2 regions of the Halomonas sp. YLB-10 genome follow, and region 1 is predicted to be linked to the other one. Evidence: riboswitches for the same ligand, from Rfam matches in the RefSeq annotation. Region 1 holds a riboswitch; the other holds the start of a gene.
The links. Region 1 has a riboswitch for thiamine pyrophosphate ahead of tenA (thiaminase II). Riboswitches for the same ligand answer to the same signal wherever they lie in the genome.
Positions count from the first base shown of each region.

Region 2: another riboswitch for thiamine pyrophosphate. It lies ahead of EBB56_RS00060 (sodium:solute symporter family protein); the one in region 1 lies ahead of tenA (thiaminase II).

Region 1 covers NZ_RRCU01000001.1:254,594-270,468, forward strand. The annotation lists gene mdoH (glucans biosynthesis glucosyltransferase MdoH) at 1-91, shown strand, start outside; gene EBB56_RS00955 (hypothetical protein) at 291-995, opposite strand; gene EBB56_RS00960 (GSCFA domain-containing protein) at 992-2,050, opposite strand; TPP riboswitch at 2,814-2,967, shown strand; gene tenA (thiaminase II) at 3,049-3,717, shown strand; TPP riboswitch at 3,729-3,863, shown strand; gene thiC (phosphomethylpyrimidine synthase ThiC) at 3,941-5,893, shown strand; gene EBB56_RS00975 (acetate/propionate family kinase) at 6,178-7,392, shown strand; gene pta (phosphate acetyltransferase) at 7,389-9,551, shown strand; gene EBB56_RS00985 (YeiH family protein) at 9,661-10,710, opposite strand; gene EBB56_RS00990 (GMC family oxidoreductase) at 10,894-12,525, opposite strand; gene EBB56_RS00995 (TRAP transporter substrate-binding protein) at 12,751-13,983, shown strand; gene EBB56_RS01000 (TRAP transporter small permease) at 13,983-14,570, shown strand; gene EBB56_RS01005 (TRAP transporter large permease) at 14,581-15,858, shown strand.
Region 2 covers NZ_RRCU01000001.1:30,872-46,746, reverse strand. The annotation lists gene EBB56_RS00070 (3-oxoacyl-ACP reductase) at 1-809, shown strand, start outside; gene EBB56_RS00065 (LLM class flavin-dependent oxidoreductase) at 809-2,098, shown strand; gene EBB56_RS00060 (sodium:solute symporter family protein) at 2,214-3,659, opposite strand; TPP riboswitch at 3,740-3,842, opposite strand; gene EBB56_RS00055 (hypothetical protein) at 3,902-4,690, opposite strand; gene EBB56_RS00050 (diguanylate cyclase) at 4,862-6,541, shown strand; gene EBB56_RS00045 (TolC family outer membrane protein) at 7,018-8,385, shown strand; gene EBB56_RS00040 (hypothetical protein) at 8,369-9,226, shown strand; gene EBB56_RS00035 (SapC family protein) at 9,271-10,074, shown strand; gene EBB56_RS00030 (LEPR-XLL domain-containing protein) at 10,146-15,875, shown strand, end outside.

The DNA.
Region 1 (15,875 bases):
GGAAGTCCCCCGCGAGATGCCGGTGCAGTCCTTTCGCGAGCACGGCACGGAATCGGCGCCGGAGGTCTCCGGCGAGAAGCCCGTCGACTGAGCCGGTGCCGTGGCACAGCGTTGTGTCCTCCCCCTCCTTTTGCATCATCCGGAGGGGGAATCCCAGCGGACTACTACACGTCAAGCATAGTAGCGTGATCCATGATTCATCTGTTTGCCGCTGTCTGGTGGTAACGCTTTGCTCTACAAAGAGCGTTCTCCAGCTCCGGATAACACACATCCGCCAGGAAAACCCTTTGTCAATCTCTACTTAAAAAGCAGGATAGCCACTTTTTCCCGAACTCTTCGTTCATATGCCTGATATCATGGTCTGGATGCGCTTCCTCATCCATGGCATCCCCTACAGGCAATCTTTTACTTCCCTTCGAGAGCTCCCGCTCCGTAAAACATCCGTTGACGATGGTATCAGCAGGCTGAGCGATCAACTCGGCATTGCATTTATCATACACTTCATCGTTCATCAACTTTATTCCGGACAGGTAGCTTTCCGGAGGATAACTTCTATCATCACCTTTCTTCCGAATAGGCAGGGGATTATGTCCAACATATATCTTTTTATTGGTCACGCTCCTGATCATTTCCATGATCTTCCAGGACGTCGTACCCTTGACACTATCCAGCACGGTTTGCTTTATTACTGCTGATGAAAAAAATTTTCCAGGTTCGACAAAAAAAACTTCCATCTGAAGTCCGTAAATCAAGAATAGATCATATTCAACGATATCAATCTCACTCTTGCCACCCGATGTATAGGTGATGGTCCTCTTTAATCTATCTGTTTTTGGAACCAGTTTATTATCGATGAGAAACAGTCCACCCAAGCCATTACTTCTAGCGGTAAAGAAGACAAGATTATATTCTTGATGCCACTCTGGCATCAGGTCCCAGGCTCTTTTCAAAGCACCAACGTGGCTATTGCCCAGCACACAAATATTTTTCTTCATTCCTTACCTCCAAAGGCGTCGAAGATCTCTTCTTCGCAAACCAGATCATTCATTTTCTTTACGCTACCTACCCTCTTGTTTTGTTTTCCGAAAATCTCAGCGCCAAACTTTTTCCTCAGAGAAGAAAAAAAATGATTCATCACAAAATCGACACCGTGGGGGTTAACACTTCGTTGATTGGGTTCGAAAAACACCCCCTTGAAAACCGGGCTGTTGATTATTTCATACGAAGGAAAATAATCCACATAATTACAACCTCTAGAAATCTGCCCAGCCACGGCACGCAACACTGACTTGGATTCCATTGTAGCGACGATCACGTTGTTCCTGGAGTTTGTCGCTACCAAAGGAACAGGGGAAACTGTCAATATAAAGCGTAACTCAGGATTCTCATGACGCATTATTTCTATGGCATCTCGCAGATCATTCATCACAGAGGGATACATCTGATTCTTGAACGCATGGATACCTTTCAGGTAGGTCCCTGCTGAAGTCCCGGGACACATCGGATACTCGTAGCCGTATTCCGAATTGAACCAGCTTTCAGTCAACCCTAAGGTGAAGACAAAGAAGTCTGATGAGAAGATGCATTCCCTAAACGCTTTTATTGTCTCCTCTCGAGAGAGCATTAACTCTTCTTTACTACAGAAACCCTCTGGTTCCACCACGGGGCGAAAGGGATCATAGAACCTTCCGTTCTTTTCCCAAATCTCCTCAGGCGGCTCTTTTATCCCTGTTGCCCACTCTACCCACTGCTTCAACAATGAGGTGGTGTATATATTCCCGGTTCTTGCCGAAAATATATTGTAATTGTATTTTTTTGCATTTTCCTGCGAGAGCCCCCTAGGTGGAGTTTCTGTCGAGACCCAGTTGAACCCTCTGCTATCAAGAGCGTTTCCAATATGTTGCGCAAAGCAGGAACCGAAGGTAACCACCCTACTATCCTTTGTGATCTTGAACTTTGGAGACCACAAATTGGATATGTCAAAAATCGACTTTTCTGATACAGCTTTTTTCCAGAAGGCACGGTCTGGAAGTGTCGAATATGGATTCATATTAATCACCTCAAACATAATATATAACATCGGTCGTGAACGAACAAAATTGATAACGTCTATCTTAAATCACACATTACCACGACGAATAGGAGTGTTTACGCCAACACTGGCATCTCGTCTTCCTTTCTAAAATATTTGCATAAAAAAAGATAGGCGAAATATTTGTCTATTGTGTTGAGAAACGAGCACTGACAACGGCCCCGGAGCCCTTCATAGAACCTTTCCCATGCACCATTTCCCTGCCCCACGGGTGGTTCAAAAGAGAACAAAGCAAGCATTTTTAGCTTCCATGAAAACTCGGCGAACCAATGCTTCCCATAAAGACGGGACCAACACACCTGTCACTTTCTGCCCTTCTTCACAAAGGAGTCATCAAGCGCACAACGACTGTCAGAATATCGATAAAACAAACGTACTTTTTTCACTCTAGATTCTCTCACATATTCTCTATCAGGCAGCCGCAAAACACGCAAATACAATCCAGAGAACATCCAAGAAAAACCACGCAAATATCCCTTTAAATAACAACAAAATCGTCGAAACTTTGTCGAATTGATCAATCAGGACTCTACTTCGCCACTTTTCCTCAATCGGATAAAATGCATTCTCAACCATGCGGAAACTTCTCCAGATATCTGGGCAGTTGCACTCTCGCGATATCGTGGAAACCTCCTCCCCCCAGCGGCGTATCTACTGATCGGGATCGGTTCTTGCCAAGCCGAGGTGGACTCCCTTCGAGGTCATGCTAGACTCGATCCAGACTCGCTTGACGGGGTGCCGGTGAATCCGGCTGAGATGGCGCAGGGCCAGGGTGACGAATCACCGGCCGCCAGCGCCGATCCCGTGGAACCTGATCCGGGTGCGGTGTGGCTTCACACCTTGAACCGGCGTAGGGAATCAGGCGGTGGTGACAGCCCCTGCGCGCGCACCTCCCTCCTTTCTCGTCGCCGTGTCCTCAGCCGCCGCACTCCGGATCCGCACCAACCGGAGGTAACATGGGCTACCGCTTTACCGATCTTGTCGACGCCTGCCGCGATGACTGGCACGCCTACATCGAACACGACTTCGTGCTCGCCCTTGGCCGTGGTGAACTGGCTGACGCCAGCTTCCGTCACTACCTCAAGCAGGACTATCTGTTTCTGCTGCAGTTCTCCCGGGCCTACGCCCTGGCGGCCTACAAGAGCCACAGCCTCGACGAGCTGCGCGGCGCCTTCGACGGCATGAAGACCATCCTCGATGTGGAACTCGGCCTGCATCTCGCCTTCTGCCGTGACTGGGGCATCGGCGAGGCCGAACTCGCCGAGCTGCCCGAAGCTCGCGCTACCCTGGCCTATACCCGCTACGTGCTGGACGCCGGCAGCCGCGGCGACCTCCTGGACCTGCACGTGGCGCTGGCCCCCTGCATGGTCGGCTACGCCGATATCGCGAGAACGCTCAACGCCCGTTCGGACACCCTGCGCGGTGCAGACAATCCCTTCGACACCTGGATCGCCATGTACGAAAGCGACGACTTCCAGGCCGCCGCACGCCAGGAGCAGGCCTGGCTCGACGATCAGCTGGCCCAGGTATCCGGCGAGCGCTTTGCGCGACTGTCACGGATATTCGCCGACGCGACACGACTCGAGATCGACTTCTGGCAGATGGGGCTCGATCTAAGCGACTAACACAATCAGCACCACGCTTGACGGGGGGCCGCCAGAGGCGGCTGAGATCATGCAGCGCATGGGACCCGTTGAACCTGATCTGGGGGTAACCCCGATGCCATGGCATCGCGGTGAGGACCAGCGTAGGGATCAAGCGCTCACGGCCCAGGCCACGACGCCCCCTCCTTCCTCACGCGATGCACACAACAACGCCAGCACCCAGTGCCGTGAGAAGGACAAGCCAATGCCGCTCGATCAACCCGTTTCCGCAAACAAACCCCGCCATAGCGCGCACTTCCTGGCCGAGACCGCCCAGGTCGACCAGGCCGCAGTTACGCCCCTGCCGGGTTCGCGCAAGGTCTATGTAAAGGGCTCCCGCGACGACCTGCGGGTGCCGTTTCGCGAGATTTCGCTGTCAGCGACCCGCACCTCCGGGGCCGACGAGGCCAATCCGCCGCTCTTGGTCTACGACACCTCCGGCCCCTACACCGATCCCCAGGTCGAGGTCGACCTGCGTCGCGGGCTTGCCGAGTTGCGCCGGCCCTGGATCGAGGAGCGCGACGACACCGAATGGCTCGATGGCCCGACCTCGGACTACGGTCGCCGACGTGCCAACGACCCGACGCTCGCTCCGCTGCGCTTCGAACTGACTCGTACGCCGCGCCGCGCACGTCGTGGCGCCGATGGCCGCGCCGGCAATGTTACCCAGCTGCACTACGCCCGCCGCGGCATCATCACCCCGGAGATGGAGTTCATCGCCATCCGCGAGAACCAGCGTCGACAGGCCCTGGCCGATGGCTATCGAGGCAGCGATGAGGTCGAGCGCATCCTTGACCACCAGCATCCCGGGCAGGGCTTCGGCGCCCGTCTTCCCGAGGAGATCACCCCAGAGTTCGTGCGCCAGGAAGTCGCCGCCGGGCGCGCCATCATCCCCGCCAACATCAACCACCCGGAAGCCGAGCCGATGATCATCGGGCGCAACTTCCTGGTGAAGATCAATGGCAATCTGGGCAACTCGGCGGTGACCTCCTCCATCGAGCAAGAGGTCGAGAAGATGACCTGGGGCATCCGCTGGGGCGCCGATACCATCATGGATCTGTCCACTGGCCAGAACATCCACGAAACCCGCGAGTGGATCATCCGCAACTCGCCGGTACCGATCGGCACGGTGCCGCTCTATCAGGCGCTGGAGAAGGTCAAGGGCGTGGCCGAGGACCTCACCTGGGAGGTGTTCCGCGACACCCTGATCGAGCAGGCCGAACAGGGCGTGGACTACTTCACCATCCACGCAGGCGTGCTGCTGCGCTACGTGCCGCTGACCGCCAACCGGGTCACCGGCATCGTCTCCCGCGGTGGCTCGATCATGGCCAAGTGGTGCCTTTACCATCACCAGGAAAGCTTCCTCTACACCCACTTCGAGGAAATCTGCGAGATCTGCAAGCAGTACGACGTGGCCTTCTCGCTGGGCGATGGCCTGCGTCCGGGCTCGGTGGCCGACGCCAACGACGAGGCCCAGATGGCGGAGCTCAAGACCCTGGGTGAGCTGACCCATATCGCCTGGAAGCACGACGTCCAGGTGATGATCGAAGGCCCCGGCCACGTGCCCATGCACCTGGTCAAGGAGAACATGGACAAGCAGCTCGAGTACTGCGACGAGGCGCCCTTCTATACCCTTGGGCCACTGGTGACCGATATCGCCCCGGGCTACGACCACATCACCTCGGGCATCGGAGCGGCGATGATCGGCTGGTACGGCTGCGCCATGCTGTGCTACGTCACCCCCAAGGAACACCTGGGCCTGCCCGACAAGGACGACGTCAAGACCGGCATCATCACCTACAAGATTGCCGCCCACGCCGCCGACCTGGCCAAGGGGCATCCCGGCGCCCAGCGCCGCGACAACGCCCTGTCCAAGGCGCGTTTCGAGTTCCGCTGGGAGGACCAGTTCAACCTGGGCCTCGACCCTGACACCGCCCGCGCCTATCACGACGAGACGCTGCCCAAGGACTCCGCCAAGGTGGCCCACTTCTGCTCCATGTGCGGCCCCAAGTTCTGTTCCATGAAGATCAGCCAGGAGGTCCGCGACTACGCCCGCGACAACGGCCTGGAGGGTGACGGCGACGCCGTCATGGCCGGCATGGAGGAGCGCGCCCGGGTCTTCCGTGAACAAGGCGCTGAGCTGTACAAGGAGGTTTGAACAAGGAGGTCTGAGACAAGCCATTCCCCGGCGCATCCCCGGGCAGCGTTCGACTGCTCGGGGATGCAAGTCTTGTACGCCCGGTTCCAGTTCTGCCGCACAAAGTTAGACAAAAGTCTAATCCGAAGATTCATGCACTTGACGCTCATCACGGCTTCGTCGGATCCACCAGCAAAGCCGTTCGACTACCTCCCCAGGCCAATTATTCGCGCCCCGGGGCGGTGCTAGATTCGCCGCCATCCCACGCATTCTCGCCTCACCAAGGCGTCTTTTCTGGAGATGGCATGAAAGCCCCGATTCTGGTGATCAACTGCGGCTCCTCTTCGATCAAGTTCGCGCTGATCGATCAGGCCCCCGACGCTCCCCGACTGTCCGGTATCGCCGAGCGCCTGGGCAGCCACGAGGCTCGCCTCAAGCTGACGGACGAACACGGCAGCGCCCGCGAGGTCTCGCTTCCCCGTGCGACCCACGCCCTGGCGCTCAAGACGATTCTTGAGCACCTTGGCGTCCACCGGCCCATCGGTATCGGCCACCGGGTGGTACACGGCGGCGAGCGCTTCACCGCCGCTACCCTGCTCGACGACGCCGTGGTGCGCACCATTCGCCAGACCATCAGCCTGGCTCCCTTGCACAATCCGGCCAACCTCGACGGTATCGTCGCCACGCGCCGGCTGTTCGAGGATCTGCCTCAGGTGGCGGTGTTCGATACCGCCTTCCACCAGACCCTGCCGCCCCACGCCTACCGCTACGCCATCCCCGAAGAGCTCTACAGCCGACACGGCATCCGTCGCTACGGCTTCCACGGCTCGAGCCATGCCTACGTGACCGGCCGCCTGGCAGAAGTCAGCGCCCGTGGTGAAGGCGGCTGGCTGATTGCCCACCTGGGCAATGGCTGCTCCGCCACCGGGGTGTGGGCCGGCAGAAGCCTGGACACCAGCATGGGCATGACCCCGCTGGAAGGCCTGGTGATGGGCACCCGCAGCGGTGACGTCGACCCCGGCCTGCACCTGCACCTGGCGCGGCAGCTGGGCATGTCGCTGGAGGGCGTCGATCAGTTGCTCAACCAGAAGAGCGGACTGCTGGGGCTGTCCGAGCTGACCAACGACATGCGTGAGCTCGAACAGGCCGCCAGTGAAGGTCACGCCGGCGCGAGCCTGGCCATCGAAGTCTTCTGCTACCGCCTGGCCAAGTCCCTGGCGGGCCTGGCCTGTGCCCTGCCCCGGATCGACGGCATCGCCTTCACCGGCGGCATCGGCGAAAACTCTGCCCTGGTGCGCGCCCGGACGCTGGGCCACCTGGAGGCCCTCGGTGTGCGCCTGGACGCTGACGCCAACGAGAGCCTCGGGCGTGGCGAGGAAGGCCAGATCCACGACCGAGGCGCCAGCTCGGCGCCGGAGATCCGCGTCATCCCCACCGACGAGGAAGGCTATATCGCCAGCCAGACCCGGGAATTGATCGTGAGCCTGACGTCCACGCCAAAGCTCGAGGAGGTTCTGTGAGCACCCAGTCCCGCACGCTGCTGCTGATCCCCATCGACGACGGCGTCGCCCTCACCTCCGCCGGCCTCGGCCTGCTTCGTGCGCTGGATACGCTGGGGCTGGACGCGGGTTTTCTGCAGCCCTTCAGCCAGTCCGAAGGTGGCGAGCAGGCAAGTGACAACGACGAACGCGCCCGCTCGCTGGTGGCCAGTACCCTGGGCATAGGTTCGCCGCGTCCGATCTCGCGCCAGACACTGGAGCAGTATCTCGGCCGCGACGATCGCGATGGTCTGCTGGAACTCGCCGTGGAGCGCCACGCCCGCGTCGCCCGCCCTGCCACCGGCAAGGCACCGGCGCTGATCGTGGTGGAGGGCGTTCGCCCACTGCCGCGAAACGCCTACGCCTTCGACCTCAACGTGCGCCTGGCCAGTGCCCTCGACGCCCAGGTGGTACTGGTCGCCGATGGCCAGATCGCCGATCCCCAGGAGCTGGCCAAGCAGTTGCAGTTCCATCGCCAGAGCATCGACGCGGTGGGTTCGGTCCGTACTCTGGGTGCCATGCTGATGCGACTGCCGGGGGACGGCGACGGCTCTGCCATCGACCAGACCCTGGCCTCGGTCAGCGAGGTCGAGGCCCGCGCCCATCGCCAGCACTGGCAGCAGCAGCTCGCCAGCGGCGCCGATCTGACCCTGCCGGTGGTCGCGGCGGTGCCCTACCGGGCCTCCCTGACCGCACCGCGAGTGGTAGACGTGGCCCGCGCCCTCGATGCCAGGATCCTGCACCACGGCGAAGCCGATCGCCGCCGCGTCGCTCACTCGACGCTGGGGGCCCGCAGCGCCGAGCACCTGCTCTACGCCCTGCGTCCCGGCGAGCTGATCGTGTCCCCCGGGGACCGCGACGACACCCTGCTGGCGGCGGCGCTGGCCACCATGAACGGCGTGCCCCTGGCAGGTCTCTTGCTGACCCACGGCGAGTCACCCAGCCAGCAGCTGATCGACGTCTGTCGCCCGGCGCTGGCCTCGGGGCTACCGGTCCTCTCGGTGGACACCGACAGCTACGCCACCGTGGCCCGGCTCACCGAGATGTCCGGCGGCATTCCGGTCGATGATCACGAGCGCGCCGAGGCCATCTGCGCCTTCGTCGCCGATCACCTGGATCGTGACTGGCTGCTGGCACTAATTCACGACGACGCCCAGCGCCGCCTGTCACCGGCAGCCTTCCGCCATCAACTGGTCAGCATGGCCCAGCACAAGCGTCGGCGTATCGTGCTGCCCGAAGGCGACGAGCCGCGCACCCTGGAAGCGGCCATCCTGTGCCAGCGTCGCGGTATCGCCAACTGCGTGCTGCTGGGCAAGCGTCGCGCCATCCTGGAGGTGGCCAAGGCGCGAGGTCTGGAGCTGCCCGACGATCTGCAGATCCTCGACCCGGACGCCGAGCGTGGCCGCTTTATCGCGCCCATGGTCGAGCGCCGACGTGGCAAGCTGACCCCACTGACCGCCGAGGCCCAGCTTCATGACTGCGTGGTGCTGGGTACCATGATGCTCGCCGAAGGCGAGGTGGATGGCCTGGTCTCCGGCGCCGTGCACACCACCGCCAACACCGTGCGCCCGGCCTTTCAGCTGATCAAGACCGCCCCCGGCTACGGCCAGGTGTCGTCGGTGTTCTTCATGCTGCTGCCCGACCAGGTGGTGGTCTACGGTGACTGCGCGGTCAACCCCGACCCCGACGCCGAGGCGCTGGCCGAGATCGCCCTGCAGAGCGCCACCAGCGCCGAGGCCTTCGGCATCGAGCCGCGGGTCGCCATGATCAGCTACTCCACCGGCGAGTCCGGCAGCGGCGCCGACGTCGACAAGGTCCGCGAGGCCACCCGCATCGCCAGGGAACGGGCCCCGCACCTGGCCATCGATGGCCCGCTGCAGTATGACGCTGCGGCCATCGCCAGCGTGGCCCGGCAGAAGGCACCGGAGTCACCGGTGGCCGGCCGCGCCACGGTGTTCGTGTTCCCGGATCTGAATACCGGCAACACCACCTACAAGGCGGTCCAGCGCAGCGCTCGGGTAGTCAGCATCGGCCCCATGCTTCAGGGCCTCAACAAGCCGGTCAACGACCTGTCCCGGGGCGCCCTGGTCGAGGACATCGTCTATACGATTGCGCTGACCGCGATCCAGGCCGGTCAGTAACGACCAGAACAGCGCCACAGACCGTGAGAAACGCCGAGGCCCCGGAGAACCGGGGCCTCGGTGTTTGTGTGGGCTTTGCGTTGCTTTCTAACTCGCCCGGGACCGCTCGCTACCACTCGGCGATGCCGGTATACAGGCACACCAGCACCAGCCCAAGCAGGAAGACGGTCTCGGCGACCATCAGGATGACGGGCTTCCAGCCGACCACGGCGAGCTTCTGGAAGGAGGTCTTGATACCGAGTGCGGCGATGGCGGTGACCAGGCACCAGCGCGACAGGTCGGTCATGCCCTCGACCATCACCTGGGGGATCACGCCAAGACTGTTGATCAGCACCAGCGCCACGAAGGCCACCAGGAAGCTCGGGAACATCGGCACCTTGCCGCCTTCACCGCCACGGGCGCGGCGAAACAGCAGCATGAACACCATCACCGCCGGCACCAGCATGGCGACCCGCAACAGCTTGACGAAGGTAGAGATGTCGCCGGTCTCGTCGGAAATCATGTAGCCGGCACCGACCACCTGGGCAACGTCATGGATGGTGCCACCAAGAAAGATGCCGGCCTGGGTGTCGGTCAGTTCCAGCGCGCCGACCAGCAGCGGGTAGAGCACCATGGCGGCGGTGGACAGCGTCGTCACCCCGACCACGGTCAGGATGGTATTGCGCTCGGCGATCTCGTTGCGCGGCATCGCCGCAGACAGTGCCAGCGCCGCCGAGGCGCCGCAGATCGCCACCGACCCGCCGGTCAGCAGCCCCAGGTCATTTTTCAGCCCCAGCAGTCGCGCCAGCACGCTTCCCGCCAGAATGGTCAGCACCACCCCGGCGACCACCGTCACCACCGGGCCGATCCCGAGTTCCGCCACCTGCTCCAGGGTGATGCGTACACCCAGCAGGGCAACACCCAGCCTGAGGATGGTGCGGGCGGCAAACTCCACCCCCACCAGGCAAGGGCCCTGCTCGCTGAGAAAGTGCAGGGTCATGCCGAACAGCAGTGCGTAGAGCAGGGTCGGGCCACCGTAGTGATCGGCGATAAAGGTGGTGGCCAGGGCAATGGTGATGCAGATCAGCACCCCCGGCATGCGCTCCCGGGCGGGCTCCAGATGGCGACGCCACCCGGTCACGGGCGTCTCGGGCTTGGCGTGTGTCGTTGGCTGGGACATGGGCGTCCTCTCGTTTATTCGTTGTTCGCGTATCAGGGGTCGCGCTCAGCGGGTCAGCCGATGACGCGCTATTGATTTGATCCTGGCCCAGCCCGCTACCGCGACGTTAGGGCCAGAGCGCGGCCTCGAGTAAGGCCAGGCCCCGATGGCATCGATCCGCTGTCGAGGTTCCAGCGCTGCACGTCAGGCGACGCGCGCCTGGGCACGGCGATCGGCCTTGATCATGTCCGCCGCGCGTTCGGCGATCATGATGGTCGGGGCGTTGGTGTTGCCCGAGACGATGATCGGCATGATCGAGGCGTCCACCACCCTCAGTCCTTCGAGGCCGTGCACCCGCAGTCGGTCATCGACCACCGCCAGGTCGTCGTGGCCCATCTTGCAGGTGCCCGCCGGGTGGTAGATGGTCTGACTGTAGCGCCGGGCGGCCTCGAGCAATTGCTCGTCGCTCTGATACTCCCGCCCCGGCACGTATTCATCGGTGATCACCTCGGCAAGCGGTGCCTGCTCGGCGATGCGTCGCGCCACCTTGATGGCGTCCACCGCCACGCGACAGTCTTCTTCGGTGCTCAGGTAGTTGGGCTGGATCGAGGGATAGACGGCGGGGTCGGCGCTGGTGATGCGAATACGCCCCCGGCTGGTCGGACGCAACTGGCACACCGAGGAGGTGAAGGCCGAGAACGGATGCACCCCTTCGGCCGGCTTGTCCGCCGACAGCGGCTGCATATGGAACTGGATATCCGGGCGATCCAGGCCCTCCCGCGACTGGGTGAAGATGCACACCTGACTGGCCGCCAGGGTCAGCGGTCCGGTGCGGGTCAGGGCGTACTGGGTGCCTACCGCCAGCTTTCTCAGCGGATGACGCACCTCGTCGTTGAGGGTGCGACAGGAGGTCTTGAACACCAGCCGGATCTGCAGATGGTCCTGCAGGTTCTCGCCGACGCCTGGTAGTGCATGACGGCAGTCGACGCCGACCTCGGCCAGGTGGTCGGGGTCCCCGATGCCGGAGCACTGCAGGATCTGCGGCGAGCCGATGGCGCCGCTGGACAGCAGCACCTCGAGCCTGGCGCTTGCCCGATGGGTGCTCTGCCCCTGGCGGTACTCGACCCCGACCACGCGCTTGCCCTCCAGCAGCAGCCGCTGACAGTGGGCTCGCTTGACCAGGGTGAGATTGGGGCGCTTGAGCGCCGGACGCAGAAACGCCTTGGCGGTCGAGCAGCGAAAGCCCTTGTAGGAGGTCTGCTGGAAGTAGCCCACGCCTTCTTGCCTGGCCCCGTTGACGTCGCGGTTCTCGGGAATCCCCGAGGCCTTGGCCGCCTCGATGAAGCGTTCGGCGATCTCGCGGCGCAGGCGCAGATCCGAGACCTTCAAGGGCCCGTCGGCGCCGTGGTAGTCATCGGCGCCCCGCTCCTGGCACTCCGACTTCTTGAAGTAGGGCAGCACCGAGTCGTAGTCCCAGCCGTCGTTGCCCAGCTGCGCCCAATCGTCGTAGTCCTCGCGCTGACCGCGAATGTACAGAAGCCCATTGAGCGAGCTTGACCCTCCCAGCACCTTGCCTCTGGGCCACTGCAGCCGGCGACCGTCGATGCCCTCGTCGGGATCGGTGAGGTAGCACCAGTCGGTGGCCGGATTGTGCATGGTCTTGAAGTAGCCCACGGGCACGTGGATCCACGGATTCCAGTCGGACCCGCCGGCCTCGAGCAGCAGTACCGACACCTCGGGGTCCTCGCTCAGGCGGTTGGCCAGCACGCAGCCGGCGGAGCCCGCCCCCACGATGATGTAGTCGAAAGCCTCTGGCGGTGGTGTTGTGGTTGTCATGTCGCTCACTCAATCGAGACGTTTTATCTCAATTTATGCTAGACAGTTTTCTCAAAAGATCAATATCGAGACAAAATAACTCATTTTTATTGATCTATTCCCGAGAGACTTCTAAGGTGTGGTCAAGGCCCTTTATCGGGCCCGGTGCCAGGCGACGATCGCCAAGCGCGAACGACCCGGCACTCCCCTGCATCCCTACACCAAACACAAGACTGGGAGCCTTCCATGAGTTCACGCCTCTTCTCATCAGACGTGTCGCGCCGCGACTTCCTGAATATCTCGGGTCGCTTCGGCATGACCTCCACGCTGCTGGCCGCCAGTGGCCTCGGCGCTGGCCTCACCGCCTCGAGCCTGGCCCGGGCCGCCGACACCGAACAACAACGCCGCTATCAGACCGAGCCCAAGTTCCAGCTGCGCTTCGGCGCCTCCGGGTTCAACGAGCGCAATCTCGATATCCAGAAGTCCGGGCAGCTGTTCTTCGCCCGTGACGTCGAGGAGCGCACCAACGGCGCCATCCGCGTCGAGTTCATGGGCTCCAACGAGGTCTGCAACCAGCTCGACTGTGTCAGCAAGGCCCAGCAGGGCATCGTCGACATCTTCTCGGCCTCGACCCAGAACTCCGCCGGCGGCGCGCCCTACCTGAACGTGCTGGACTTTGCCTACATGTTCCCGAGCGTCGCCTCGATGTTTCACTTCTTCTACGACCATCGCAGCGAGGCCCTTTTGCGCGAGCCGATGCGCCAGCGCCACAACCTGCAGTTCCTGTTCACCCACTGCGATCTGCGCGGGCTGATGATGGGTCAGAGCTGGGCCGACAAGCCGCTGGTGGACAGCCTCGAGGTGCTTCAGGGCACCAAGAACCGGGTCACCGGCACCCAGCTTGGCCGCATCGCCATGGAGCAGCTTGGCCTCAACCCGGTACCGGTGGCCTGGGAGGAGACCCTGGACGGCCTACGCCAGGGCTTGCTGGACGGCGCCGAGACCTGGATGAGCGCGGTGGCCTACGCCGGCATGGCACCGGTGGTGTCCCAGGCGGTCGACCTGCGCTTCTTCGCCGGTACCGAGCACACCGCCATGAACCTGTCGAAGTTCGAGGCGCTGGACGCCGAGCTGCAGGATCAAGTGATGGAGTCGGCCTACGCCGCCCAGATCTTTACCCAGGGCATGAACGAGGCCGGCCGCTACCAGATCGTCGGCGCCACCGAACACCCCGCCGCCGGCACCGTGTTCGCCGAGAACAACGTGCGGGTGGCCCCGCTGTCCGACGAGATCCGCGCCCAGGCCGAGCAGCTATGCGCCCCGGAGTTCAATCCAGAGCCCTGGGAGCAGTGGCGCGAGCGGCTCAATGCCTGGGCCGGCGACGTCGACATCTACAAGGAAATCCACACCATCGCCCGGGAGATCCCGCGTGAGATGGCGGCGGTCAACGTGGCGCCGAAGCGCTGGTGGAGGGCGTAATGACCGATCACAAGGCCACCGCGGCCCAGGCGACGTCGAACGACGTCGCCGATCGGCCGACCCCCGCCTGGCTGGCGCCACTCAAGTGGCTCGACGCCAATCTGGAAAAGGTGATCATCCTGATCTCCTACAGCGGCATGGCGGGCATCATCTTCGTCGAGGTCATCCGCCGCTTCTTCTTCAGCCTGCAGGCGCCCTGGAGCACCAGCATTCCGGTGCTGCTGTTTCTGTGGCTGACCTGGTTCGGCGCCTCGCTCAACGTCAAGCAGCGTACCCACCTGTCGCTCAACGAGATTCGCATGCGTCTGCCCTACACCGGTCAGTTCGCCTGCCAGGTGCTCGACGCCGTGCTGTGGATCGGCTTCGGCGCCCTGGTCATCCACTTCACCATCGCCCAGGTGGAACTGGCGCACATGAACTTCGCCATCGTGCCGGGCACCGACAACGTGATGCAGTGGTGGTTCTACCTGGCCACGCCGCTGGCCTGGGCGCTGATCATCTTCCGGGTACTGCAGAACCTGGCCAGCGACATCGCGCGCTTCCGGCGCCGCGAGCCGTTCAACCTGCAACCGTCCATCATGGACTAGGAGAGACGTCATGACCGACGGCATGCTTATCGGCCTGGTCACCGCGGGCTGCACCACCATTTTTCTGCTGGGGGTACCGATCTTCCTGGTGATCGGCCTGTGGGTGGTCGGCACCAGCCTGATCATCGACTTCACCCTGGCCAATATCGGGGTCACCCTGTTCCAGGGCCTGAGCTTCTTCGGCCTGCTGGCACTGCCCCTGTTCATCCTGACCGGCGACTTGATCAACGCCGCCGGCATCGCCAAGCGACTGTCCGACTTCGCCTATTCGGTACTGGGCTGGCTGCGTGGCGGCATGGGCATGGCCACCCTCGGCGCCTGCGGCCTGTTCGCGGCGATCTCCGGGTCCAACGCCGGCACCACCGCCACCATCGGCTCGATCATGCAGCCGGAGATGGTCAAGAACGGCTACGACGAGCGCTTTTCCGCCGCCACCGCCGCCTCCGGCGGAACGGTCGGCATCATCATCCCGCCGTCGATCATCTTTATCGTCTACGGCTTCATGATGAACCTGTCGATCAGCGACCTGTTCATCGCCGGCATGATCCCCGGGGCGATGATGGTGTTCGGCATGATGGCGGCCTGTCACCTGGTGGCGCGACGTCACGGCTGGGGCACCCTGATTCCGTTCAAGGCGGGTGAAAGCGCGCGCTTCGCCAGGCGCGCCTATCTCGGCTTCGCTACCATCGGGGTGGTGATCTACGGCATCTATTCGGGCAAGTTCTCGCCCACCGAGGCCGCCGCCATCACCGTGGGCTTCACCCTGATCGCGGGGCTACTGATCACCCGCGAGATTCGCTTCACCGCGCTGCCCTCGATCATGCTGCGCTCGGGCCAGATCGCCGGCATGCTGGCGCCGTTGATCGCGATCTCGGTGGTGATGCAGCAACTGCTGTCGGTGCTGGGCGCGGGCCAGGCGCTGCAGGACCTGCTCAGTGGTCTGGGCAACTACTACGTGATCCTGGGGGCCTGCATGCTGATGATCCTGCTGGCCGGGATGATCCTCGAGAGCCTGCCGGTGACCATCATCCTGGCACCGATCCTGGCGCCCATCGCCCAGAACGCCGGGGTCGACCCGATCCACTTCGCGGTGATCTTCCTGGTCGGCGCCGCCATCGGCTTCGTCACCCCGCCCTTCGGCCTCAACCTCTACGTGGCCTCGAGCATCACCGGGATCCCCTACCTGCGCCTGGTGAAGTTCGTCATCCCCTACTTCATTGCGCTGATCAGTTGCTGGATCGCCATCTCGATGTGGCCGGCGCTGTCACTGATGCTGGTGAACCTGTAACACCGACAGGCAAGCAG
Region 2 (15,875 bases), 220 kb from region 1:
TGACCCTTTCCGACGCCTCACGCGCTACCTCCGCAAGCCCGCCCGCGCTTCCTATTTCCCGCCAGCTGGTCGTCGTCACCGGCGCCGGACGTGGCCTCGGTGTCAGCCTGGCGCGCAGCTTCCTCGAGCAGGGCGCGCGGGTGGTGGTCAACTATCGACGCAGCGAAGAGGGCGCCAACGCGCTGGTAGCCGACTATCCCGAGCAAGCCCTGGCGGTGGCCGCCGACGTCTGTGATCGCAGCGCCGTCGATGCCATGTTCGCGCGTGCCCGCGAGCACTTCGGCGCACCGGTCACCACCTTGATCAACAATGCGCTGCCGGACTTCGCTTTCAACGGCGACGCCCGTCCCGGTCCCGACGAGCTGACCTGGGAGCACCTCGATCATCAGCTTCAGGGCGTCGCCCGGGGAGCACTGAACACGGTGCAGGCGTCGCTTGCCGGCATGCGTGAGGCCGGCTTTGGTCGCATCGTCAATATCGGTACCAACCTGTTCCAGAACCCGGTGGTGCCCTACCACGACTACACCGCCGCCAAGGCGGCGCTGCTGTCGCTGACGCGCACCCTGGCCCACGATCTGGGCCCGGACAACATCACCGTGAACATGATCTCCGGGGGCCTATTGCGCACCACCGATGCCTCCCGCGCCACGCCGGAGGCGGTGTTCGATCTGATCGCCGCCAGCACGCCGCTGAGACGGGTGACCACGCCGCAAGAGTTTGCCGACGCTGCGCTACTGTTCGCCTCGCCCTGGTCGCGAGCGGTCACCGGCCAGAACCTGGTGGTCGACGGCGGACTGGTGAAGGACTGATGGCCAGCATGCACCTCAATCTGTTCATCATGGGCTGTGGCCACCACAAGGCGGCCTGGCGTCATCCCCGTTCCAGCGTCGAGCGCCTGGCCGATATCCGCTACTACGAGGAGCTGGCGCGGCTCGCCGAGCGGGGTCGCTTCGATGCGGTGTTCTTCGCCGATGGTCACGCCGTGGGCAGCGTCGCCGACGGCCCGCTGTGGACCCTGGAGCCACTGACCATGCTGGCGGCCATGGCGCGGGCCACCGAACACATCGGGCTGATCTCGACCGTCTCCAGCACCTTCTATACGCCGTTTCATGCTGCGCGCATGCTGGCCTCGCTGGACCATATCTCCGGCGGACGCCTGGGCTGGAACCTGGTGACCTCGATGTTCGACAGCGAGGCGCGCAACCATGGGCTCGAGGCCATGCCAAGCCACGCCGAGCGCTATGCCCGGGCGGAGGAATTCGCCAATACCGTGCTGGCGCTGTGGGACTCCTGGAGTGACGACGCCCTGGTGAGGGATCGCCAGGGCGATTACGTCGACGCCAGCCGGGTCGGTCCCGTTCACCATCACGGCGAGCACTTTCTGGTGGATGGCCCGCTGACAGTGCCGCGTCCGCCCCAGGGCCACCCGGTGCTGTTCCAGGCCGGCGCCTCGGATCAGGGCCGTGACCTGGCCGCGCGCTACGCAGAGGCCATCTACGCGGTGGCCTACGATCTGCCCTCGGCCCAGGCCTACTACAGCGATCTTCAGGCCAGGGTAAAGGCCGCGGGCAGACCGAAGGTCGCGATCATGCCGGGGCTTGTCACCTACGTCGGCTCCACCGAAGAGGAGGCCAGACGCAAGCAGAGGGAGCTCGACGAACTGTTGCCGGTGGACAGCTCCCGGCGCCAGTTGAGTCAGTTCATCGGTCAGGACGTGAGCGACTGGGAATTGGATGCCCCGGTGCCCGAGTTGCCGCCACTGGAGGCCTTCAGCGGGCCCAAGGGGCGCTACGCCACGATTCTGCGGATCATCGAGAGCGAACGACCGACGCTGCGCCAGTTGCTGGGACGGCTCGCCGCCGGTGGCGGCCACTGCACCATGGTCGGCACCCCGGAGCGTATCGCCGACGAGATGCAGCGCTGGGTCGAGCAGGGCGGGGCGGACGGCTTCAACCTGATGCCGCCGTCGCTGCCGGACAGCATCGAGGACGTGGTCGAACAAGTGGTACCGGAACTGCAGCGCCGCGGGCTGTTTCGACGCGAGTACCAGGGCCGCACCCTGCGCGACCACCTGGGGCTGGCGCGTCCCGAGCGCTGATGAGCCGGAACTGCCAGGGCCCCTGATCGCCAGGCCTTGAAACGACAACAGCGGGACGCGTCAGCACGTCCCGCTGTTTTTTATCACGCCTTGCCAGGCTGTCAGCGTGGCGGTGTCAGCTCTGGAAACGCCGCACCAGACTGCCCATGCGGGTGAAGTCATAGTCCTGGCGGGATGGCAGCAGCTTCATCAGCACCAGCGAGACTAGCACCGGCACGAAGGCCGCCAGCAGGAAGGATTCCAGCAGGGTGGCGGTACCGCCGCTGGGAGACGGGAACATCGCCAGGCCGGCGACCAGCCCTGCAGCGGTGCTGAGGACCGCGTTGCGCCCGTCGTAGCGGCGATTGAACAGACCGAAGAACACCGGGAAGGCCGCCGCCGAGCACAGCAGGTCCGCCAGCAGGAACAGATAGAGCACGCTGTAGCCCTGGGCTGCCACCCAGGTCACCGGCACCGCTGCGGCGACGATCAGCCAGCGTGCCAGGCGCATCAGGGTGGCTTCGCTGGCCTGGGGCAGCAGCCGGTGCATGTCGACGGCGATGATGCTGGAGGTGGCGTTGACGGTGGTGTCGGCGCTGCTCATCACCAGGGCCAGACCCAGCGGAATCAGGGCCAGGGCGAACCACAGCGGCACCTCGGACAGCAGCACGCTGAACAGCGCCACCGAGCCGTCTCCCTCGAGCCCGAGGCCGACGAACGCCAGGCCGAACAGGCCCATCAGCACGATCACCGGAAAGTTGAACAGCCCTGCGATCCAGAAGCCCCGCCGCAGCACCTTGCTGTCCCGGGCGGCGTAGATGCGTTGCCAGGTACCCTGGTAGAACAGGCCGGTCAGCATCACCGCGATAAAGAACGTCAGGCCGGCACGCAGGCCACCGGCATCGGTGACATCCAGCAACTGAGGCGCACGTTCCTGCAGGCCCTCGAGCGTCGGCGCGACGCCGCCGGCGGCCTGCCAGCCGAACACCAGCAGCAGCGCCAGCAACGGCAGGATCACCAGCATCTGTACCTTGTCGGTGAAGATGGTGGTGCGCAGGCCGCCGTAGAAGGTGTAGAGCAGGGTCGCGATCATCACTACGCAGGCGGTCAGCCACAGCGGGATCGGCGCCAGCAGGGTGACCATATGGGCGATTGCGGTGAGGCCTGCCGCCAGCGAGATGAACAGATAGAACAGCATGATCGTCAGGGTGAAGGCGTACATGGTGCGCCCGTAGCGATGGATCACGAACTCGGTAAGGCCGTGGCCTTCGGGGATCAGCTCACGCATGCGTCGTCCCAGCGGGATCATCACCAGGCGCGGGACCATGGAACCCAGCGCATAGCCGAGTACGGCGCCGATGCCGCCCCAGGTGGCCGCCTGGGCGGGGCCGAACAGGATCCAGGTGCCCAGGGTGGTGGCCACCAGGGTCAACACCGTGGCGCGGGTGTTCTGGCTGTTGCGAGCCGAGATGTAGTCATCCAGGCCGCCCTGACGACGTCGGGCATAGATCAGGCCGGGGATGGCAAAGATGGCGGCGCACAGCAGAAGCCACAGCGCCGTCCAGGTGGGATCGAGCATCATCGAAAGAAGACCTCTTTCTTGTCGTTGTCCGCAGGGACCGGTGGACAGGCGGGACGAGCGGCGGACAGGAAGAAAGAGGAGATAACGCAACCATCCTTCCCTTCGCCGGCATGACCCGGATCAGGTTCAAAGGGTTACCGCGTGATGCGGAATCTCAGCCGTCAGGCTCCCCCAGGAATGCGCACAGCGTAGGACCGCCTCCGATGGCTGTCAATTGGCGCTTTGGCCGCAGCGACGGGGCGTCAGACGGTGGGCGAGGTGCGCAGGCTGTGCCAGCCATCGTAAAGCCAGTTCGCCGCTCGGCTTGGATCGATGTCAGTCATCGCCAGATAGCCATGACAGCAGGCCTCGCGGCTCGCTCGCGCAATGGTCGAGGCGTCGGTGGCGTCCATCACCAGGGTGCGTCGGTGCCCGCCGCCGCCGCGCAGGAAGGGAGCTGCGGGCGCGCGCTGGAACTCGACGCCTGCCGGCAGGGGCGCTGTCGAGTGATGCGTGTCGGGGTAGTCCGGGGCGCACAGGATGACCTCGAAGCCGAGCCGTTGTCCCTGGCGCGCCAGGTCGGCATTGACCGGGGAGTGGCCGGTCAGCACCAGACGCAAGGCCGGCTGGATCAGCACCTCGACGACGTCGTCGCCGATCTGGACCAGCGGACTGGTTGGCGTGGGTCGCTGCAGGTTCATGGACGTACTGCCCAGGCTGACGCGGCGAATCAGCGATGGCTGGCCGGCGAGCGTTGCATGGATGACCTCCAGGTGCACCAGGGTCTCGCTGCTCGGTGACAGGCGCTCGACCAGGCAGGGGGTGCCATCGTTGGCGTTGTTGTCGATATTGACCAGACAGGCGCCGCCGTCCCGGGCCTGGGGCAGCAAGATGGGCTGTCCGGCGTACCCGGGGCCATCGGCATCGCTGGTGACGCTCAGGTGGGGGAAGGCGGGAGCAAGGGTGTCCAGACGCGTGCAAAGCCAGCTGGTATCCCCGCGATTGGCCAGCGTCAGGGCGTGTTCGATGGCGACAAGGTCCTGGTGGTTCATGGGCAGCTCCCGCGGCGGTGTCGGCGACGCCAGCATAACGTGGAAGCGGGCAAGCGAAATAACCCGGCATCTATAAGCATCTTTTCATAGGCTAGAGAAGACGGCACGCGAGCCGCCAGGGTATTGACCTGCTGCCGGTCCAGGGCAGGGCTTACGCAAGGAGTTGTCCTCATGGAGCGTTTTGCCTGGGTGGAAGAGGCATTGGTGTCGTCCGGAACGGTGCTGGTACGCCTGACGCCGGAGTTGCAGGTGTACGACGTGGTCGGTGATGCCGTGAGCGTGCTGGGCGAGCCTGGAGAGGTCTGGATCGGGCGGGGGCTGGCAGAGCTGCCTGGCGAGGTCGCCAGGGTCGCCGAAGCCTTGGCATCCCGGGGTGCCGCTCACGCTGCCAAGCCTTCGATGCCGCTGCAACTGGGCGATGGTAGCTGCTGTCGCCTGGCCGATGGTGGGCTGGTGCTGCGACTGTCGGCTCGGCAGAAGGCAAGCCGCGGTGTCATCGCGCGGATGGCCGACCATCTGCCGGTGATGGTGGCCTACGTCGACCGCGACTTCTGCTTCCGTTTCAACAATCGTGCCTACCTCGACTTCATCGGCCAGCCTGCCGAGGCGCTGATGGGGCAGCCGGTGTCTTCGGTGCTCGATGCAGACTCCTACGCCAAGATCCGGCCACGTTTCGATCTGGCGCTGGCGGGGCAGGAGGTCAGCTACGAGGATTCCCTGGTGCTCCAGGACGGTCGCCAGATCTACTTCAAGGTCCACTATCTGCCGGACGTGGTGGAAGATGAAGTGATGGGCTTCTACGCCATCATCCAGGACGTCTCCGAGTATCGCTCGATGATCCAGTTGTTGCGGGATGTCCATACCGGGGTAAATCGCACCGATATCGGAGTATCAGAGATCGTCGACATGCTGCTGCGTGACGCCTTGAGCTACCTGAGGCTGGATATCGCGCTTGTCAGTCAGGTCGAGGGGGAGCGTTACACGGTGCGCTGGGCGGCCTCGGATAATGCGCCAGTAGGGGCCGGCGATAGCTTTGCACTGGGTGACACCTACTGTCGGCTGACCCTCGACGCCGATGACGTCTTCCATACCCACCGCGCCGGGCAGGACGAGCGAGTCAAGGGCCACCCCTGCTACGAGAACTTTCAGCTGGAGACCTATATCGGTGCACCGCTGCGGATCCAGGGCAAGGTATGGGGAACCCTGAACTTCTCCAGTCCGTCGGTGCGCCGGCACGCCTTCAGCGAGGTCGACATCGAGTTGGTCCGGCTACTGGTCGGGGCCGTCGAACGTGTCATTTCCAACGAGATGGAGGTCGAGCGTATTCGCCTCGAACGTGATCAACTGGAAGACCAGGCGATGACCGATGCCTTGACCGGACTCCCCAACCGAAGCCAGTTGGATCGCCACGTCACCCGCCTGATCGAGGAATGCGACAGTGGCGGGATGGTGTTTTCGCTGGCCGCGGTCGATATCGACTTCTTCAAGCAGGTCAATGATGGTTTCGGTCACGCGGCCGGTGACCAGGTGCTCACCTGGCTGGCGCAAACAGTAGCCAACTGCCTGCGTGATGGCGATCTGGTGGCGCGCACCGGCGGCGAGGAATTCGTGGTGGTCATGCGGCGAACCGCCTTGCCCGAGGCGATCAAGGCGGCCGAGCGGGTGCGTCGCGCGGTGGAAGGGGGGGAAATCACCCTGTCGGATGGACAGACGATTCGCATCACCATCAGCATCGGCGTCAGCCAGTATCGCAAGGGGGAGGGGTTTGCACCGCTGTTCGAGCGCGCCGACCGGCGCCTGTACAGCGCCAAGCGTAGTGGTCGCAACCGCATTGCCAGCCTGGATGAATAGCGCCCAGGTGTCGCCAGGTGCGGCGTTATCATCGCTGACGTAGGACTTTGCTCGTTCTTTCGGTCTAGTCTGAAAGGATCAGTGTGAGTGGTTGGGTAATCTCAGGTGGCTGGGCTGAGGTGACAGCGGCTGCCAGGCCTTGAAGCAACCTGCTTGGCGCATGGCTGCCGCCGCTCCCGTGTACCTGAAGATGGTCTCTTGTCCCGCGTAATTTCGGAACTTTCCAGGTTTCAATGTGCTACCCGATTCCCTTCGGTGGCGGAATGCGATAGCGAGTATGAACTTTCTCATCTTTTGCGATGTAGTTTCCTACTGCGTCGATACTGCGTTGATCATGTTGCCTGCAAAAGAGTAGATAGGAGCTGTGTTCCTACAAAAGATGTGGGTAATATCGTACGTCCGTTGTTAATAAAATATTACAAAGCAGTTGCGTAATGCCGGTGTTTGTCCCACCGGTGCGCAGGGGAAAAATCATCATGCATCTCAACAAGCTTGCGTTCGGCCTGGCGTTGGGCGGGTGGGCGTGCCTGCTTGCTCCGTCCGTGCTGGCAGAAAGTCTGCTGGAACTTCACGAGCTCGCGGTGGACAGCGATCCTCAGTTTCAGGCCGACTTTCATGGTAAGCAGGCCACCGATGAGCGTTACTATCAGGCGCGCTCAGCGCTGCTGCCGCAGATCAATGTCAATGTCGAGCGCAGCGAGATCTCCCAGGACATCGTCAGTACCGACAACGAGGTCTACGGCAGCGGCAGCACGTCCTACCCGACCACCGTCTACGGTGTCTCGCTCGAGCAGTCGATCTATGACTATTCCCGCTGGGCAGCCTTTGGCCAGGCCAAGCTGGAGATCCAGCAGGCCGCGTCCGAGCTCGAGGTCTCGCGCCAGGATCTCTACCTGCGGGTGGCCGAACGCTACTTTGCGGTACTCGCCCTGTCGGAAAACCTGAGTTTCCTGCAAGCCGAAAAGAAGCAGGTCCAGACCAATCTCGAGCAGGTCAGGGCGCGCTTCGAGGACGGTTTGATTCGCGAGATCGATCTGCTCGACGCCCAGGCGCGCTTTCTGCAGGTCGAGGCGCGCGAGCTGGACGTGGCCAACCGTCTGCGCGATGCCCTCAATGCCCTGGCCGAGGTCAGCGGCGTGCGTCCGGTGGAGCTTAGCCTGGTCGATGAGGACCTGACCCTGGCGAGCCCGGAACCGTCGTCAGTCGAGGCCTGGATCGAGCTGGCGATGCAGCGTAATCCTCGTCTGTCAGCCGCACGGCTGGCGGTGGAAGTGGCCAATCAGCAGGTCAAGGTGAGTCGTGGTGGTCACTATCCGACCCTCGATCTGAGTCTCGACTACGACAACGACGAGACCGAGGGCTCATTGTTCGGCGGCGGCAGCGAGGTCGAGACCCAGACCATTCGGGTCGGCCTCGGTGTGCCGGTCTACAGCGGTGGGCGAGTGTCGTCGGAGGTGCGCGAAGGGACCCGTCTGATCGAGGCAGGGCAGGCTCGACTCGAACAGGTGCGGCGTGAACTCGACCGCGAGATACGTGCGGCCTTCGAGGGTATCGTCACCGCCATGTCCCGGGTCAGGGCGCTCAGCGAGTCCTTGACCGCCAACCAGCGCATCGTCGAATACCGCCAGGTGGCCTATGAATCTGGTGTCATGCCGGTGCTCGAACTGCTCGACGCCGAGCGCGATCTGTTCTTCGCCCGCAGCGAACTTGCCAGTGCGCGCTACGACTACCTGATCAGCGTGCTGCGGCTGAAGCATGCCGCCGGCGTCATCAATGGCGAAGACCTGGCGGAGATCGACGCCCATATGAATGACCGGATGGACCTCCTTGCCTTCCAGCACTGAACCCCGGCCCTTCGCCGAGCGTCAGGCGTTGATCGAGTCCTGGCTCGATAGCCTCGCGCGTCCCTACAGTGCCGAGCGCTCGGTCAAGTGTGCTCCCGCCCGCTGGGCGCATCAGCGCAGGCTCTACAGTGTGCCGCTCGAGGGCGTTGACGCCGACGATCTTGCGGTGCGCCTCGAGGGGTTGCTGGAGTCGCTGGCGCTGGCGCCTGGCGACCGGAGGGCCTTTGTCGCCGGACTGTCGACGCAGGCGATGGCGCACTATCTGCATCTCGGGCTGGAGGCCGCGACCACCAAGGTGTACTGGGAAGCGCCGCTGCCGGACAAGGCCCTGCCGGGGCGTCGCTTCCCGCTGTACCAGGCGTGGAAGTGGCGCCCTGGCGTCGACGCCAGTGTCTCCGACTATGTCCTGCTCGAGAGCGCCGAGGCGGTGCGCCATGCAATGGCGAGCACGCTTGCGGCGATGCCCCCGCTCGTCGGCGACGTGATCGAACAGCTCGAGGTCAGCCACGCGCTGGCACGAAAGCCCTGGCCACCGTTGACCGTGAGGATCGAGGAACGGCGCCAGGGCCGCGATACCGGTCGTGATTCCATCAATCTGCATCTACATCCGGCCGAGATACGTCTGGGCGAACTGGCGGGCCTTTTGTTGTCGCTGGCTCGCGAGTGGCGCTGTACGTCGCGCGCACAGGCGATCGAGTGGATTGCCGCCCACGGCGACAAGCCGCTGAGCAACCTTTCTCTGGGGTTCGATGCGAAAGGCGAACCCTTCGTGACCTTCTACCACGGGGTGACACTGGTCTCCCCGACTTCCACCGGCGCGCTGGCCGCGCAACGACGCTGACGTCCAGGCCCAGGGACGACACTCAAGTACAAGAGGACTCTTTCATGGCGACTCAACTTCTGATCTATCGCAACGTTCAGCCGATCACCCGCGACAAGCATCGCGAGCTGTCGCTCAAGGTCGGCAAGGACTTCGGCTTTGCCAGCGGGGTGAACTCGGTGCCGCTGATGGCGGCCGAATTTCCGACCGCCGCCACCGACCTGCCGATCGTCTTCACCCAGGCCGACGACGGGGTGCTGCCGGTCGCCGTGCTGGGACTCGAGCAGGACCAGAATCTGCTGGTGGACCGTGAAGGCCAGTGGCGCGGTGAGTACGTACCGGCCTTCTTCCGCCGCTATCCCTTCGTGTTTGCCTCCGCCGACAACGACAAGACCTTCACCCTGTGCATCGATGATGACTACGAAGGGCTCAATCGTGACGGTCGCGGCGAGCGCTTCTTCGACGCCGACGGTGAGCAGACCCAGTACCTGGGCAAGGTACTGGACTTCCTTCAGGACTATCAGGCGCACTTCCAGCGCACCCGCGCCTTCTGCGCCCGTCTGGTCGAGCTCGACCTGCTCGAGTCGGTCGAGGCCCAGATTCGCCTGCCGGAAGGTGGTCAGCGCACCCTGACCGGCTTCCAGGCGGTCAACCGTCAGAAGCTCAAGGCGCTGCCCGAGGACAGCCTCAAGGCGCTGCTGGACAGTGACGAACTGGAGCTGCTCTACGTCCACCTGCAGTCGCTGCGCAATCTCAACCGACTGAGCCGTCAGGCGCAGGGTGGTTCGCGGCTGGGTGCTCTGGCCAAGGGCGACCCCGCCGAGGAGGCGGTCGCGTCTGACGCCGAACAGGACACTCCCGTTCACTGATCGACCGAGATCAGGGGGCGTATCGTCGCCGCGATGCGCCTCTTGACGTTTTTCGCCACCGGAGTCCCCCCATGAGTCGCCACCAGCGCAAGCCTCTGTCCGAATTGATCGCTCGTCTTCTCCGCCAGCCCAGGCGTGCTCGTCGTGCCCAGGCAGAGCCGTCCCGGTTCGTGTTCGAGGGACTCGAGCCACGCATGCTGATGTCGGCGGACCCGCTGACCGCCAGCGTGGCCGGTGGCGCCGAGATGACGTTGCGGGTGGTCGAGGAGAACCAGCAGCAGGTGCTGCAGGTGGTCGAACTCGACGAGCAAGGTGTCAGTCAGGTGGTGGCCTCACGCGGCCTCGATGACGCCAAGGCCAGTGGCGGCGTGGTCATTCAGGGCAGCGACGCCCAGGACATCCTGCGCGTGGACCAGAGCCTGCTGGGCCAGGCGGATGGTCTGCTGGTGAGCTTCCAGGGCGGCGACGGCGACGACGTCCTGGCACTCGAGCATAGCCAGGGGCTGACCATCACCTTCGCGGGGGGCGAGGGCGATGATCGCATCGAGGGCATCCAGGGCAACACCGAGTGGCAGGTGAGCGCCGATGGGGCGGGCAGCGTGGACTGGTCGAGCACCACCACGGCGGCGCGCAACGATAGCTGGCTCAGTTTCACGGGCATCGAGACGGTGAACGCCGCCTCCTATCGCCAGGGTGACGACGGCGTGCTGTCAGCCACGGACGATGCCGCTCGGCACCGGCTCTCGAGCAGCCAGGACGGGGCGCGTTGGTCGCTTTACGACGAGGGCAGTCTGGGGCTTGGCAATATCGCGTTCAACGGCATCGACCGACTCGACGGTCGGGCCGGCCAGATCCTCGACTTCAGCGACTTCTCCACCTCGGTAGAGGTCGATCTGGGGACAGGCAAGGCCACCGGCTTCGTCGGTATCGATGGCTTCAATCACGTCATTGGGACCGGCGGCGACGACCGCCTGATCGGTGATGTCACCTCGCAGATCGACACTATCCTGGACGGGGGTAATGGCAACAACCTGATCGTCGGGGGCGGCGGCGACGATACCCTGAAAGCCGGCGCCGGTCGCAGTACCCTGGTGTCGGTCAGCGGCAGCGATCGCTTCGAGCAGAGTGAGCTGGGCAGTGAGTTCACCCCCGAGGAGGTCGAGCTGACCTACGTGGTGCAGCGCGCATCCGGGGACATCACCCTGACCAGCGCTGGCGCCACCGCCACGGTCACCACCGGCGACGGCAGCCTGAGCTTCCAGCGCCAGCCCGTGGAACTGGTGCTGTCCGCCGCGGGGACCGGCCAGACGCTGAACGCCAGCGGCTACTCGCTTTCCGGCGTGACCTTCCAGAGCCTGGATGGCGCCAGCAATAGCCAACTTGTCGGCAGCGCGCAGGACGACCGATTCGTGCTCAGCGCCGGGGGCGGCAGTGTCCAGGCCGGTGGCGGCAACGACCGCATCGAGGCCAGCGCCGACGCCGACATGACCCTGACCGATACCGCGCTGAGCGTGACCGGCTGGACCAACTGGGTACTGGGCGACGTCGAACTCGCCACCCTGGTGGGCGGTGCTTCTGCCAATATGCTGGACGCCTCTGCGTTCAGCGGTTCGGTTCAGCTGGAAGGCGTCGCCGGTAACAACACCCTCAAGGCCGGCGCCGGCGACGCGGTACTCCTGGGCGGCAGTGGCAACGACACCCTGGTCGGGGGTGTCGGTGACGACGTGCTGTTCGGCAATCGCGGCAGCAACAGCCTCGATGGTGGCAGCGGCAGCGACTCGGTGCTGGGCAGTACTTCCCACAGCTTGCGTCTGTTCGGTGGCAGCGGTAGCGCCACCCTGGTGCGCGGCGACGTCGCCGAGGAGCGCGAGCTGGTGTGGTCGCGCAGCGCCGGTGAGACGGTGGTCTTTCACTTCGCCGGCGAGCAGACCGTGGCGCTGGCCTGGGACGCCGACGCCCTGGCGGTACAGCAGGCGCTCGAGGCGCTGTCTGCGGTGGGCGAAGGCAACCTGCAGGTGGCCCGCGAGCTGTTCGAGTCTGCTGGAGAACAGCAGGTACGCTGGCGCATCAGCTTTATCGGCGACTTCATGGCCGTGGCCGACGACGGTTCCTTCGCCAAGGCGCTGGTCGGCAGTGGTCTGGCGCTGGGAGCTTCCGGGGCCAGCGCCACGGTGACCTCGACCCAGGTGCGCGCTCGGGAAGCGGGGCGTGACAGCCTGGCCGGCATCGAGCACGGCATGCTGCGTGCCGAGTTTGGCGACACCGTGCTCGACGCCAGTGGCTTTGCCGGCAGTGTCTATCTCCAGGGGGGCAGCGGCAACGACCTGATGATCGGTGGCGAGGCCACGACCCAGTTCGTGGCGGTAGCCGGGGATAACGTCATTCGTGCCGGGGCTGGGCAGAACGAGATCCGCGGCGGCGTCGGCCAGGATCGTCTGGAAATCGTCCTGGCCGATGGCCAGAACGCCGTCAATGTGAGTGGGGACAGCTTCAGCATCGATGGCGGGACCGCGTCGAGCTATCGCGATATCGAGGCGCTGACGCTGGTCGGCAACGCCGGCGCCAACACCCTCGATGCCAGCGGCTGGCACGGGGTCGGCGAACAGACCCGGGTCACTGCGCTGATGGCCGCTGGCGGCGCCTCCAACGCCGAGATCGAGACCTTCCTCTCGGCGCTGGGCGATGCGATTCCCGGTGCAGAAGACTTCGCCAGCCAGGCGGAGTACGAGTCCTACCTGGCGCGTTACGTCACCGGTAGCGAACTCGAGAACTCCGGCGCGCACCTGAGCTTCACCCTGCAGAACGGCGAGACGCGGGCGCTCAATGTGGCCGACGCCCGCACCCTCGGCGACCTGCTGGTGCTGCTCGGCAGTGTCGAGGGCCTGACCGCGAGCTTCGATGGTGCCAGCGGGCGTCTTGTGGTCACCGACACCACCACGGGAAGCGCGAGCTTCGCCGTCAGCGCCGACGCCACCGCGAAGATCCTGACCGATGCACTCGGCATGGGCGTCAGTGGCGACAAATGGCAGAGCACCGCCTTGAGCGGGACCGGCGTGGTGCTGGACGCCAGTGCCGGCGGCAGCGATGCCCTGATCGGTAGCCGTGGCGATGACCGTATCGTCGTCGTGTCCGGCGCCGCCAGTGTCGACGGCGGCGCCGGCACCGACAGCCTGCTGGCGGCGGCGGGCGACTCCATGACGCTGACCGATGGCGGGTTGGTCGTTGGTTCGGCCACAACCACGCTGTCCGGGATCGAGGCGGCGCGCCTGAGCCTGACCGGAGGCGCCGACAAGACCCTGACGGCCACTGCCTTTACCGGCGCTTTGGCCATCGATATCGCCGAGGCGGCGACCGGAACAACCATCGTGAACGCCAAGCCTGGCGATCAGGTCGAGGTGGAACTGGCGGCGGGGAGCCTCGCCCGGCTCGACGACGTGACCGTCAGTGAGGGCGCCAGCCTGGTGGGCTACTGGGATGGCGACGCCTCCCTGTCCAACGTGACCAGAACGTTGGACAGCAGTGTCGAGCTGCGTGCCGACGGTGCCTTGACCCTGGACAACGTCGATCTGAGCATGAGTGATCCGACGCTGGGACACGATCTGTCGATCCTGGCGCGTGAGCTGACGATCGGCGGCGATAGTGTGATCGATGCCGGTAGCGGCGAGTTGCACCTTGGCGCGCAGTTGTTTCAACCCCTGCTGGCGCCTGCCAATGGCCTGGTCGACGTGGGCCTGTTCGACCTGTCGGTGGATATCGACAAGGCCACGCTCAAGGGCGGGGACGTAACCATCGATGCGCGTCTGGTGGATCCCGATCGCGACTGGTTCAACCTGCGCACCGGCGTGGCCTTCCTCGACCAGGGCATCGATACGGCGCTGGACTTCCTTCAGGGGCTGTCGCTGTTTGGCAGTGTCTCGGTGATGGTGGCCGAGGTCGCCATCGATATCGGCTCCGACGCGGTCATCACCGCCACCAGCGGGGACATCACCGTCGCCTCCGAGCTCGACATCAGTACCGAGGTGGGCGCCAGCAAGGCCTGGGGCCTGGGTGTGTCGGTCAGCACCCTGATCACCCGCTCAAGTGTGCACGTCCACGGTACCCTGAGCGCCGCCAATGACATCAACCTGAGCAGCAGTGTCAGCACCGCCCAGAGCGTCTCTGCTGAACCGGATGGCCTCAAGGGCGTGGCCGGCGCGGTGGCGGTCAGCGTGCTGGTCAGCGATTCCCGGGTGATGGTGTGGGAAGACGCCAATCTGAGTGCAGGCAATGATCTGGTGGTCGCGGCGACCAGCGTGGAGGAAAACGAGACCTCCGCCAGTTCCGCCCCTGACAAGGGCAAGGTCGGCATCGCCCTGGCGATCAACGTCGAGACCAGCAACACCGAGGCGCAACTGGCCGGTGACGTCAGTGTGGGCGGCGATCTGACACTGAGCGCCGAGACCTCCCAGGGCGAAGACCACGGCGGTACCAGCGCCAGCGCCGGTACCGCCCCCGGTGGTGGCCCCGATAGCCTTGTCGACGGGGCCACGGCCAGCGCCGAGGACCTGTCGCCGACATCGGTGATCGGCAACTTTCAGGAGGCGCTCAGCGGCGTCATCGGTGACAAGATCAAGGAAGGCATCGCCGACCGCGGGCCTGCCTCCATCGGCGAGCACTTCAAGGAATCCCAGGGCCAGCAGAAGAACGCCCTGGACGTGGCCGCCGCCCTGGCGGTCTCGGTGGACATCAATCGTGCCGAGGCCCGCCTTGGCACCAGCGTGACGCGACTGGGCGCCATCGCCTCCCAGCGCAGCGACATCGAGGTGGCCGGCGCGGTCAGTGTCAGCGCTACCAGCGCCCACCGCCCGGCGGTCAGCGCCGAGGGCTCCGCTACCGGCGTCGACCCCAACAAGAAGGAAAAGGAAGAGAGCTTCACCGACAAGGTGCTGGGCAACACCCTGATCGGCAAGCTGCGAGACGCCGCGGCGGAGTCCGAGATCCAGGGCACCGACAGCGCCAAGGATCAGAAGGAAGACAGCCAGGTAGCCGATGTCGGTGTCGCCGGCGGCTTCGTCTTTGCGCTGCAGAACAACCATGCCGATGCGGTGGTCGAGGGCCTGGTGGACCTGGACGCCGGCGATGCCATCAGCGTCACCGCCGAGAGCCTCAACAGCGTCGATATGGATAGCCTGTGGGGGCGTCACCTGTATGTGGCGGGCAAGGCCCTGGGTGAACTCGATGGCACCTACGACCATGCAAGCGCGGAAGGTACGGCAGACCTGGCCAACGGCGACAAGGTGCTGGTGGCCGATGACCACCAGCGCGGGGGCGAGGCCGGCCTGATCTATCAGTTCGAGGGGGCCGACGTCAGCGGTGTGGATCTCGCCAGTGAAGACTTCAGCGACGACAGCCGCTGGACTGCCCTGAGCTCGCCGTTGCAGACCCGTATCGAGGAATTCGTCGAGGCGCTCAACGCCTTTACTACCGGCAATCTGGGGATCAGCGGCAGCTTCGACAGCTGGACCGTGGCCACCGCCGAGGGGGGCAAGCTGGCCATCGCCGGTGCCGCCAACGTCTTCCTGGTCAATCAGGACAGCGAGGCCCGCATCCGCGAGGGTGCCCGGATCAATCTGGGGGGCGCCACCGATGTGGCCAGCGTCACACCCAGCGACGAGCAGCAGGTCGAGGTCATCGCTCGCAGCGACAACCACCTGCTGTCGCTGGTCGGCAATCTCAGCTTGCCGACCTTTGCCGGCGCCGACGAGGCCAGCGCCGAGGCCTGGCGTGACGCCTTCAAGAGCGATATCGATACCATCAAGTCC